DNA from 4 places in the Citrobacter pasteurii genome. Region 4 is predicted to be linked to each of the others. Evidence: predicted binding sites of a transcription regulator. Region 4 holds the regulator's gene; each other region holds the start of a gene.
What was found. Region 4 encodes CRP, which controls carbon source genes, mostly activating them, when cyclic AMP is high. Its sites were predicted from a motif close to ATGTGANNNNNNTCACAT; they were not measured.
Positions count from the first base shown of each region.

Region 1: mlc (sugar metabolism global transcriptional regulator Mlc) is a predicted target of CRP. The motif match lies at 1,324-1,341, and genes of this name have one in related genera.
Region 2: epd (erythrose-4-phosphate dehydrogenase) is a predicted target of CRP. The motif match lies at 1,047-1,064, and genes of this name have one in related genera.
Region 3: I6L54_RS11105 (arabinose ABC transporter substrate-binding protein) is a predicted target of CRP. The motif match lies at 1,029-1,046, and genes of this name have one in related genera.

Region 1 is NZ_CP077262.1:2,862,679-2,865,843, forward strand. Features, by position in the region: gene mlc (sugar metabolism global transcriptional regulator Mlc) at 15-1,235, opposite strand; gene I6L54_RS13975 (multidrug efflux transcriptional activator YnfL/SxtR(Kp)) at 1,364-2,263, opposite strand; gene I6L54_RS13980 (multidrug efflux MFS transporter YnfM/SxtP(Kp)) at 2,422-3,165, shown strand, end outside.
Region 2 is NZ_CP077262.1:1,186,982-1,190,146, forward strand. Features, by position in the region: gene I6L54_RS05815 (ECF transporter S component) at 1-433, opposite strand, end outside; gene I6L54_RS05820 (PPC domain-containing DNA-binding protein) at 458-883, opposite strand; gene epd (erythrose-4-phosphate dehydrogenase) at 1,258-2,286, shown strand; gene pgk (phosphoglycerate kinase) at 2,326-3,165, shown strand, end outside.
Region 3 is NZ_CP077262.1:2,276,530-2,279,694, forward strand. Features, by position in the region: gene I6L54_RS11100 (DJ-1/PfpI family protein) at 315-872, shown strand; gene I6L54_RS11105 (arabinose ABC transporter substrate-binding protein) at 1,191-2,180, shown strand; gene araG (arabinose ABC transporter ATP-binding protein AraG) at 2,286-3,165, shown strand, end outside.
Region 4 is NZ_CP077262.1:659,176-662,340, reverse strand. Features, by position in the region: gene I6L54_RS03170 (phosphoribulokinase) at 1-291, shown strand, start outside; gene I6L54_RS03165 (OsmC family protein) at 390-794, opposite strand; gene crp (cAMP-activated global transcriptional regulator CRP) at 1,101-1,733, shown strand; gene I6L54_RS03155 (YccS/YhfK family putative transporter) at 1,785-3,165, shown strand, end outside.

The sequences.
Region 1 (3,165 bases), 2.2 Mb from region 4:
ACAGTTAAAAAATGTTAACCCTGTAATAGACGAATCAACAAAGAACCGTTATACATCGCGTCTTTCACGAGGGCTGCCCCCGCCATCGTCCCCTGATTAGAAAATTGCGTACTTTCGACAACAATGTGCTGGCTGTAGGCCGGAAGCGCCTGTTGACGAATGCTGTCAGCAATCGTCGGGAACAAAATGTCAGCGGCTTTACTGAGTGGAGATCCTATCAATATCTTTTGCGGGTTGAACAAATTCACCATGATGGCCAGGATACGACCGACATGAGTTCCAACGCCGTTAATAATATCTTTCGCCAATAAATCGCCCTGCATGGCCGCCTGACACAGTGCGTCTACTGTCAACGGTTGTCCGTGCAGAGAGGAGCTCATTGACTGCTTCAGTCGCACCTGCGCCAGTTCCAGCACACTGTCGACGCTGGCGATCGTTTCCAGACACCCATGATTACCGCAGTAGCAACGTTTGCCGTAAGGGTCCACCTGCGTATGACCTATTTCGACCAGGCTGCTGCTGCCTGCATGCAGTAAATGACCATCAGTGATCACCCCTGCACCCACGTTGTGATCGATGACCACCTGAATAACATCACGCGCCCCGCGTGATGCACCAAACAGCGCTTCGGCCATGGTCCAGGCGCTGATATCGTGCTGAATGTATACCGGCACGCCGGTATGCCGCTCCAGCGTTTCGCCGAGCGGCATCTCTTTGACGTCATCATAGAACGGCATACGATGTACGATACCGTTCTCGGTATCAATAATGCCGGGTAATGTAATTGCGATGGAAGTCAGGCGTTCGAGTTTTTGCTGGTGACGAATAAAAAACTGATCGACTTGCGCAACAACCCGTTCCAGTAACGATGTCTCGCTGATCAGCGCCATTTCAAGACAATCCTCTACCACAAGTTTGCTGCTCAGATCGCGCAGCGCCAGGAAAATCTCGCCACGACTAATACGAATAGAAAGGTAATGCCAGGCTTCTGTTTCGACAACCAGCCCAACCGCCGGACGTCCGCAGTTACCGGCTTCTTTTATTTCCAGCTCCTGCACCAAATGCGCTTCCAGCATTTCTCGGACAATTTTGGTAATACTGGCAGGTGCCAATTGTGCCAGGCGAGAGAGATCAATACGCGATACCGGTCCCAGCTGATCAATCAGACGATAAACCGCGCCCGCATTGGTCTGCTTAATTTGATCGATATGCCCAGGCTGACTATCAGCAACCACCACTTACTCCCTTTATTTTCGCGCTCCGAAATAATCTGTAGACTATGGTGAAGCACTTCAATGGCTTCCGTCAACTTTTTGCTTAGCCTTGTGATTTACTGCACATTTTCGACCATTTTTAAACTAAATTAACCGCGCTGCACCGCGGCTAAAAGCTGCTGGCGAAAACGTTGCGCTGCGTGGCTTTGTTCATGATGCTTCGGCCACACCAACCACATTTCGGAGACCGCATCGTCTTCGGCAATAGGGATCCAACACATTTCATACAATTGCACCCGCTTAAAAGAGGCTGGCAAAATGGAAACCCCTAACCCTGCTGCCACCAGTCCAATGATGGTCATCGCCTCACCGACCTCCTGGGCGATGGTTGGTTTCAGATCATAACGGCGCATCAGGCCGAGAATATCGTCATACAACCCCGTTCCAACATGCGGATCAAAAAAGACAAACGGCTCGTTTGCCAGCTCCGCCAGCGTCACCACCGGCTTTTGCGCCAGAGGATGTGCGCGTGGGATCATCGCCATCAGCGGCTCATGCAAAATGACCTCCCGCGCCAGCGTGTCCGGTAGTTGCGTATTGCGCAGGAGCCCAAAATCCAGTGTTCCCTCGTTGAGCGGGGCAATTTGCTCGCGCGTATTCATTTCACGGGTTTGCAGATGCACCGCAGGATAGCATTGGCGAAAAAAAGACAGCGTATCGGACACTGCCTTAATAAACGGGGCTGATGACGTAAAACCGATGCGCAGTTCCCCTGACTCTCCCAGATGTAATCGTTCAGCACGGGCGGCAGCCTCATTTACCAGCACCAGGATTTGCCGGCTGTCCGCCAGAAACTGTTTTCCGGCAGCGGTAAGCGCCACGCTGCGGTTAGTCCGCGCCAGTAGCCGTGCACCCACCTGCTGTTCGAGGATCTGGATCTGCTGACTCAACGGAGGTTGCGAAATATTCAGTCGTGCCGCTGCACGACCAAAATGCAGCTCTTCCGCAACTGCCACAAAGTAACGTAGGTGACGCAGTTCAATATTCATATTTATAAAATATTATTTGAGATTATTAATATATTAGACAGAATATTGTGATTTTCATACTCTTAAGGCTGGTCCTGTAGACCCCATGGATTTCACGTCGCATTGCGCGGCTTGAAATACGCAGGGTATAGATGCAAATGATTGAGCAAGGATTTTAAGTGAGTCGTACAACTACTGTCGATACCGCTCCGGCGAGCGATGTTGACGAACAGATAGTCACTGTGCCGGATGGTTTTATTAAACGCGGTACATCCCCTTTTATGCGCGTCACGCTGGCGCTTTTTTCTGCCGGTCTGGCGACATTTGCCCTTCTTTATTGCGTACAGCCCATACTGCCCGTGCTGTCGCATGAGTTTGGCGTATCGCCTGCCAGCAGCAGTATTTCGCTTTCCATCTCAACGGCCATGCTGGCAATCGGCTTACTGTTTACCGGCCCACTTTCCGACGCCATAGGGCGTAAACCGGTAATGGTAACCGCGCTGCTGTTGGCCTCCTGCTGTACGCTGCTTTCTACAATGATGACCAGTTGGCACGGTATTTTAATCATGCGTGCGCTGATCGGACTGTCACTGAGCGGCGTAGCGGCCGTGGGAATGACCTATTTGAGTGAAGAAATTCACCCGAGCTTTGTTGCATTCTCAATGGGTTTATACATCAGCGGAAACTCGATTGGTGGTATGAGTGGTCGTTTGATTAGCGGCGTGTTTACTGACTTTTTTAACTGGCGAATCGCTCTGGCGGCTATTGGCTGCTTTGCCCTCGCCTCCGCGCTAATGTTCTGGAAGATCTTACCGGAATCACGGCACTTCAGACCAACATCGTTACGGCCTAAAACGTTATTTATCAACTTCCGTTTGCACTGGCGTGACAGAGGACTTCCGCTGTTGTTCGCAGAAGGGTTC
Region 2 (3,165 bases), 530 kb from region 4:
GACCGACCGAGTGCATCCAGGCGACAAAAAGATCGGCGCCGCTGCCAGTGACACCGCCAAACAGAGTCGTGCGAATCGGCACGGCAACGAGGGTCACGGCAAGCGTGATAATTACGCCGCTGACCACGACTTTGGGTAAGGTGCGAAACCATCCCGCTCGTGCCAGCCAACCGGCAACCAGTCCAATAACCATGGCGACGGGCGCAAAGGCGGCGGCGATCGGATCGGTCAGTAACCCCCACAACAGGTTAGTGAGTAATCCGGTTAGCATCCCCACAACCGGACCTAACAGCACCGCGCTGATCAACGTGCCAATCGAGTCGAGAAAAATAGGCAATTTCAACATGCTGATAAGCTGCCCACCGATCATGTTGATGGCGATAGCAATGACAATAAGTACCAGAGACTGGCTGGAAAATTGGCGACGCGCCATAAAAGACCTCGTATAAGTGAAGCGTTAGCGGGATGAAATAACCAGTTCGTCATAACCGGAAACGGCGCAGGGCTGACGGCTGAATGCCAGAGACGTCAACTCGCCAATCACCAGTTCCAGCGTGGTTCGCACGGTACAGCCCGGCATCATGTGCCCGCCCAGCATTGCGCCGCGTGGGTCAGCAACCGCCAGATGGAGATGCTCGCCGGTAAGTTCCAGCGTGCCGTTCAGAGAGATAATTTCCCACGTACCCGTAAGTAGTGTGGTTTCTTCACGTCCGGCGAAGCGCAGAGCAATATTGGTCAAACTGCCGGTACAACCCGCTATCCAGGCTGCCTGGAGTTGATGCTGCTGGATAAACGCGTGTAGCGCTGAAAAGACTTCCTGGCCCGGTAATAAACGCAGCGCATGAAAGCGAGCTTCAGATGGTTGGGGATAGAATGTTGCCATAGTTGAGGGACTCCGAGACTCGGACGTTGCGCTGATAATATAGACGCGGTTTAGGGAGCTTTCTGATATTAATCAGGATTTGTGACATGGCAACGAAATAATCTTGCTACGGTTATTCGTAATTCTGGAATATGGAATAAAAGTCGTGTTGAAGGACATTAAAATGTGACGTAAGTCAGATAACTGTGTTCTGTTGCTGGACAATCATTCCTTTTATTCCTCGTTTCGCTTATTCTAGCTGAAGCGTTTCAGTAGACTAAATGTTCGACAATTAACCAATTAGTCGCAGTTTGCGACAGGTAAGGTTTCCCTGAGCGATTTGCTGCATTACTCTGTCTGCCACATCGTTTCTGAGAAATCCTTGCAGGAGACCTATGACCGTACGCGTAGCGATTAATGGTTTCGGTCGCATCGGACGCAACGTGGTTCGTGCTTTGTATGAATCCGGGCGTCGGGCGGAAATCACCGTGGTGGCAATCAACGAACTGGCGGATGCTGCAGGCATGGCGCATTTGTTGAAATATGACACCAGCCATGGGCGTTTTGCCTGGGATGTTCGTCAGGAACGAGACCAGCTCATCGTTGGCGATGACGCGATCCGCATTCTGCATGAGCGAACGCTCGATGCGCTTCCATGGCGCGAACTGGGTGTCGACGTTGTGCTGGATTGTACAGGGGTCTTCGGCAGTCGCGAACACGGCGAGGCGCATATTGCCGCCGGCGCAAAGAAAGTGCTCTTTTCACATCCTGGTAGTCACGACATCGACGCAACCGTTGTGTTTGGCGTTAATCAGGATCAGCTGCGCGCTGAGCACCGGATCGTTTCCAATGCCTCCTGCACCACGAATTGCATAATACCCGTCATCAAATTGCTGGATGATGCTTACGGCATTGAGTCTGGTACCGTCACCACGATCCACTCCGCGATGCACGATCAGCAGGTTATTGATGCTTATCATCCTGACCTGCGTCGCACGCGAGCGGCCAGCCAGTCGATCATTCCGGTTGATACCAAACTGGCGGCGGGCATCACGCGAATTTTCCCGCAGTTTAACGATCGTTTTGAGGCGATAGCGGTGCGTGTACCGACCATAAATGTGACGGCGATCGACTTAAGCGTGACGGTGAAAAAACCAGTAAAAGCCAGTGAAGTCAACCAGTTGCTGCAAAAAGCAGCACAAGGTGCATTTCATGGTATAGTTGACTATACGGAATTACCGTTGGTCTCAGTAGATTTTAACCACGACCCGCACAGCGCCATCGTTGATGGCACGCAAACGCGCGTGAGTGGCGCTCACCTGATCAAAACGCTGGTCTGGTGTGATAATGAATGGGGCTTTGCTAACCGTATGCTCGACACGACGTTAGCGATGGCTGCTATTGGTTTCAGGCTCGACGCTTGAGCGTCGACAAAACTTTATGAATCAACGAGAGGATTCACCATGTCTGTAATTAAGATGACCGATCTGGATCTGGCTGGTAAACGCGTTTTTATCCGTGCGGACCTGAACGTACCAGTTAAAGAAGGGAAAGTAACCAGCGATGCACGTATCCGTGCTTCCCTGCCGACCATCGAACTGGCACTGAAACAGGGTGCTAAAGTGATGGTAACTTCCCACCTGGGTCGTCCTACCGAAGGCGAGTACAACGAAGAATTCTCTCTGCTGCCGGTTGTTAACTACCTGAAAGACAAACTGTCTGCGCCGGTTCGCCTGGTAAAAGATTACCTGGACGGCGTTGAAGTCGCTGCCGGTGAACTGGTTGTTCTGGAAAACGTTCGCTTCAACAAAGGCGAGAAGAAAGACGACGAAGCGCTGTCCAAAAAATATGCTGCTTTGTGCGACGTATTCGTTATGGACGCTTTCGGTACTGCTCACCGTGCGCAGGCGTCTACTCACGGTATCGGTAAATTCGCCGATGTCGCTTGTGCAGGTCCGCTGCTCGCTGCCGAGCTGGATGCACTGGGTAAAGCGCTGAAAGAACCTGCTCGTCCGATGGTTGCTATCGTTGGTGGTTCTAAAGTTTCTACCAAACTGACTGTTCTGGACTCTCTGTCAAAAATCGCTGACCAGCTGATCGTTGGCGGTGGTATCGCGAACACCTTCGTTGCTGCTCAAGGTCACAACGTGGGTAAATCCCTGTACGAAGCAGATCTCGTTGACGAAGCTAAGCGTCTGCTGACCACTTGCGACATCCCGGTTCCGACCGACGTTCGCGTAGCGACTGAATTCTCTGAAACCGCACCGGCTACCCTGAAATCCGTTAGCGATGTAAAAGAAGAC
Region 3 (3,165 bases), 1.6 Mb from region 4:
ATAACAATATGCTTAGCCATGTCGTTTCGATATATAATTGATGTGAATGTAATTTGATGATTTATAATGTATTTATTTAGAATGCAGATAGTAAAATGACGTTTCAATTCTCAAAATTAAATTTCATGCCGCGGTATTCTATGACATCTGGTGATTATCACTGTGGGTTTTGATGGGAATTTCCCGGTGAAGTGATGTGTCTGGAAATTATCTGCAACCTAATTTCTTGCGCCAGATCATTTTTAATAAATTTAATGGAATGAATTATTCGGCATTTTTTGTTGGATATCGGTGGATAAATCGAGGAGTTGTATATGAAGAAGGTGGCGGTGTTGCTGGCACCCGGTTTTGAAGAAGCTGAAGCCATTGTTACTATTGATATTCTACGTCGCCTGCAAATTGAGGTTGAGACGCTGGCCTGCGCTGAGTCTCGGGCGGTGGTGAGCTATCATGACGTGCCTATGGTGACCGACAATACGCTGGAGGCCCGTCGGGATGCCTTTTACGATGCGATCGTGTTGCCAGGAGGACCACAGGGTAGCGTAAATCTTGCCGCCAGTGCTGCAGTCGTCCAGTTTGTCTCTCGCCATGACGATGCAGGAAAACTGATTTGCCCGGTTTGTTCGGCAGCCGCGCGGGTGCTGGCGGGTAATGGGTTGTTGAAAGGACGGCGCTACGTGTGTTCAGGTGAGCTGTGGCAAACCATCACTGACGGCGAGTATGTCGATGCGGCTGTTGTTGAAGATGGCAATCTTATCAGTGGCAAAGGGCTGGGCCATATTTTTGATTTTGCGTTTACGCTTTCTGCTCGTCTGTTAGACGACGATATCCCTGTGCGCGATCACGCTGACCATATTTATTACCCCTGGTAATCATTGGACTCCCGGATGTTTCGATATTCGGGAACAAGGATTCACTGGCTGATGTTATGGATTAACCTGCTATTTCTTATTTTTTCCATTCTGAAAATTGTGTTTTTTTATGTCATTTTCCGCTGAATTTATGTACGCAACTACTGTAATTTCAGGGTGTGATGCCGCTCTCTTATGGAGAATCAATTTCCCGCTAAAAATACTCTCAGCACTGGCATTGATCTTATCAATAAAAGGTAATGCCTTGTTTTACGTCCGGATTACAAAAAATCGTTTGATTTTACCCTACATAAAAGAACGTTAAAGCTGGAGTTAACCATGCACAAATTCACTAAAGCGCTGGCGGCCATCGGTCTGGCTGCCATTATGTCACAATCCGCTATCGCAGAATCCATGAAGCTCGGTTTCCTGGTCAAACAACCGGAAGAGCCCTGGTTCCAGACAGAGTGGAAGTTTGCTGATAAAGCCGGTAAAGACCTTGGGTTTGAGGTGATTAAAATTGCCGTTCCAGACGGCGAGAAAACCCTGAATGCCATCGACAGCCTGGCGGCAAGCGGTGCAAAAGGATTTGTAATTTGTACGCCGGACCCAAAACTTGGGCCTGCTATTATGGCAAAGGCACGTGGCTATGACATGAAAGTCATCGCGGTTGACGATCAGTTCGCCAATGCGAAAGGTAAGCCGATGGATACTGTGCCATTGGTGATGATGGCAGCAACCAAAATTGGTGAACGCCAGGGCCAGGAACTGTACAAAGAGATGCAGAAACGTGGCTGGGATGTGAAATCTTCCGCTGTAATGGCGATTACCGCAAACGAACTGGATACCGCGCGCCGTCGTACATCGGGTTCGATGGAAGCGCTTAAAGCTGCAGGCTTCCCGGAAAAACAGATCTATCAGGTCCCAACCAAATCTAATGATATCCCTGGCGCATTCGACGCCGCAAACTCCATGCTGGTGCAACATCCTGAAGTTAAACACTGGCTGATTGTCGGTATGAACGACAACACCGTGCTGGGTGGCGTGCGTGCTACCGAAGGGCAGGGGTTTAAAGCAGCAAACGTGATTGGTATCGGTATTAACGGTGTTGATGCAATTAGCGAACTTTCAAAAGCGGAAGCCACCGGATTCTACGGTTCACTGCTGCCTAGCCCGGACGTTCACGGTTATAAATCCAGCGAAATGCTCTACAACTGGGTCACCAAAGGCGCAGAACCGCCGGTGTTTACTGAAGTTACCGATGTGGTGTTGATTACCCGCGACAACTTCAAAGAAGAACTGGCGAAAAAAGGCTTAGGCGGCAAATAACTCAACTGCCGTAAAACGATCTTATCCGGCCTACAAATAACGCCCTTAGTAGGCCGGATGAGGCTACGCCGCCATCCGGCAACCGTTTAGATCCACGGAGACGTTATGCAACAGTCTACCCCGTATCTCTCATTTCGCGGCATCGGCAAAACCTTCCCTGGCGTAAAAGCGCTAACGGATATTAGTTTCGACTGCTATGCCGGTCAGGTGCATGCACTGATGGGTGAAAATGGCGCAGGGAAATCAACATTATTAAAAATTCTCAGCGGTAACTACGCGCCAACCACGGGATCTATAGCGATCCGCGGACAGGAAGTTTCGTTTGCGGACACAACCACTGCGCTGAATGCCGGTGTCGCCATTATTTACCAGGAATTGCATCTGGTGCCGGAAATGACCGTCGCCGAGAACATCTATTTAGGTCAGCTTCCGCATAAGGGTGGGATTGTGAACCGCTCGTTGTTGAACTACGAGGCGGGGCTGCAGTTAAAGCATCTGGGAATGGATATCGATCCTGATATTCCGTTGAAGTATCTCTCCATCGGTCAGTGGCAAATGGTGGAGATTGCTAAGGCGCTGGCGCGTAATGCCAAGATTATCGCTTTTGATGAACCCACCAGCTCTCTTTCCGCCAGGGAGATTGACAATCTGTTTCGCGTAATTCGTGAGCTACGCAATGAGGGCCGCATCATTCTGTACGTTTCCCACCGCATGGAGGAGATTTTCGCCCTCAGCGATGCCATAACGGTGTTTAAGGATGGGCAATACGTCAAAACGTTTACGGATATGCAGCAGGTTGATCACGACGCACTGGTACAGGCGATGGTGGGGCGTGATCTTGGGGACATCTATGGCTGGAAAGCCAGACCTTATGGCGCGGAGCGTCTGCGTCTGCATGAGGTAAAAGCGCCAGGCGTGCGCACCCCGATCAGCTTATCGGTGCGTAGCGGCGAAATTGTCGGACTGTTCGGCCTGGTTGGTGCCG
Region 4 (3,165 bases):
ATCACGCCACAGTTTTCCCGTACGCATATCAACTTCCAGCGCGTACCGACCGTCGACACCTCTAATCCCTTTGCCGCCAAGAGCATTCCGTCACTCGATGAAAGCTTTGTCGTGATTCATTTTCGTAATCTGGAAGGGATCGACTTCCCGTGGCTACTGGCGATGCTGCAGGGCTCATTCATTTCGCATATCAATACGTTGGTCGTACCGGGCGGAAAAATGGGTCTGGCGATGGAATTGATTATGCTGCCGCTGGTCCAGCGCCTGATGGAAGGCAAAAAGATAGAGTGATATGTGGAAAGCGCCCGATGGCGCTTCGCTTATCGGGCCTACGACTCAACATCACCCTGTAGGCCGGATAAGGCAACGCCGCCATCCGGCATCAGCAATTACGCGGCAACCACTTCATAGGAATGGGTGATATTCACCGCCTTTTCCAGCATCAGCGCCACGGAGCAATATTTTTCCGCCGAAAGATCTACCGCACGCGCGACGGAAGCATCTTTCAGGTCGCGACCCGTTACGATGAAATGCAGGTTAATGTGGGTAAACAGACGCGGCGCTTCTTCACGACGCTCAGAGGTGAGCTTCACTTCGCAGTTGGTGACATCCTGACGACCCTTTTGCAGGATCGACACCACATCAATGGCGCTACACCCCCCTGCCGCCATTAACACCATCTCCATCGGACTCGGCGCTTTATCACCAGAGTTACCGTCCATCAAAATTTGGTGGCCTGAGGCGGACTCACCGAGGAAGGTTAGCCCCTCAACCCACTTTACACGCGCTTGCATATTTCGTAACTCCAATGTTTCAATTTTCCTGACAGATTACGCGTACATAACAATTCTCGCAACGGAAGGCGACCTGCGTCATGCTGAAGCGAGACACCAGGAGACACACGGCGAAAGCTATGCTAAAACAGTCAGGATGCTACAGTAATACATTGACGTACTGCATGTATGCAGAGGACATCACATTACAGGCCGTCGCACGTATTGACAGCCCCCTTCCCAGGTAGCGGGAAGCACATTTTTGCAAACCCAGAGACAGGTTGTTTTTTGGCTCTGGAGACAGCTTATAACAGAGGATAACCGCGCATGGTGCTTGGCAAACCGCAAACAGACCCGACTCTCGAATGGTTCTTGTCTCATTGCCATATTCATAAGTACCCATCGAAGAGCACGCTGATTCACCAGGGTGAAAAAGCGGAAACGTTGTATTACATCGTTAAAGGCTCAGTGGCAGTGCTGATCAAAGATGAAGAAGGGAAAGAAATGATCCTCTCTTATCTGAATCAGGGCGATTTTATTGGTGAATTAGGCCTCTTCGAAGAAGGCCAGGAACGTAGCGCCTGGGTACGTGCCAAAACCGCATGTGAAGTCGCTGAAATTTCCTACAAAAAATTTCGCCAATTAATCCAGGTCAACCCAGATATTCTGATGCGTCTGTCTTCTCAGATGGCTCGTCGTCTGCAGGTAACGTCTGAAAAAGTAGGCAACCTTGCCTTCCTCGACGTAACTGGTCGTATCGCCCAGACTCTGCTGAATCTGGCGAAACAGCCTGACGCAATGACTCACCCGGACGGCATGCAGATTAAAATCACCCGTCAGGAAATTGGCCAGATCGTTGGCTGTTCCCGTGAAACCGTTGGTCGTATCCTGAAAATGCTGGAAGATCAGAATCTGATCTCCGCGCATGGTAAGACCATCGTCGTCTACGGCACGCGTTAATCCCATCGACATGGCGTGTTACGTAGTAATGCGCCATTTTTGTTTGCTCCGATGTGGCGAAGACTGATTTATCACCCCGAGATCAACTACGCACTACGACAGACGCTGGTGCTATGTTTACCTGTGGCTGTCGGTCTGATCATCGGTCAGCTTCATCTGGGGCTCTTATTCTCCCTCGTCCCTGCCTGCTGCAATATTGCCGGTCTTGATACCCCGCATAAGCGCTTTTTCAAACGTTTGGTTATAGGCGCGTCGCTGTTTGCCGGCTGCAGCCTGATTATGCAGTTACTGCTGGCACAGACTATACCGCTGCCGCTGATCCTCACCGGCCTGACGCTGATTCTCGGTGTGACCGCCGAGCTAAGCCCGTTACATGCGCGACTTCTGCCCGCCTCGCTGATCGCGGCGATTTTCACACTGAGTCTGGCCGGCAACATGCCCGTCTGGGAGCCACTGCTGATCTATGCGCTGGGGACAGTATGGTACGGCCTGTTCAACTGGTTCTGGTTCTGGATGTGGCGCGAGCAGCCGCTGCGCGAATCGCTCAGTTTGTTGTACCGCGAATTAGCCGATTACTGTGAGGCCAAGTACAGCCTGCTGACCCAGCATGCCGATCCCGAAAAAGCGCTGCCTCCCCTACTGGTACGCCAACAAAAAGCGGTGGATTTGATTACCCAGTGCTATCAGCAAATGCATATGCTGTCGGCACATCGCAACAACGATTATAAGCGCCTGCTACGTGCCTTTCAGGAGGCGCTCGATCTACAGGAACATATTTCCGTTAGCCTCCACCAGCCGGAAGAGGTGCAAAAGCTGGTCGAACGTAGCCACGCCGAACAGGTGATTCGCTGGAATGCGCGCACCGTCGCCGAACGCCTTCGCGTTCTGGCTGATGACATTTTGTATCACCGCTTGCCGACGCGTTTTTCAATGGATAAACAAATTGGCACGCTGGAAAAAATCGCCAACCAGCATCCGGACAATCCGGTAGGACAATTTTGCTACTGGCACTTCAGCCGTATTGCCCGCGTGCTACGCACCCAGCGCCCGCTGTATGCACGGGATTTAATGGCTGACAAGCAGCGTCGGCTGCCGCTGATCCCTGCCCTGAAAAGCTATCTGTCGTTGAAATCCCCGGCGCTGCGTAATGCCGGACGCATCAGCGTCATGTTGAGCATTGCCAGCCTGATGGGCAGCGCCTTACACCTGCCCAAACCCTACTGGATTTTGATGACAATCCTGTTCGTCACGCAAAATGGCTACGGGGCAACCCGGGTGCGTATTTTACACCGCTCGGTGGGCACGCTTGTCGGCCTGGTGATTGCAGGTGTTACGCTGCACTTTCATATTCAGGAAGGTTACACGCTGGCAGGCATGCTGCTGATAACCCTGGTGAGTTATCTGACCATCCGCAAAAACTACGGCTGGGCTA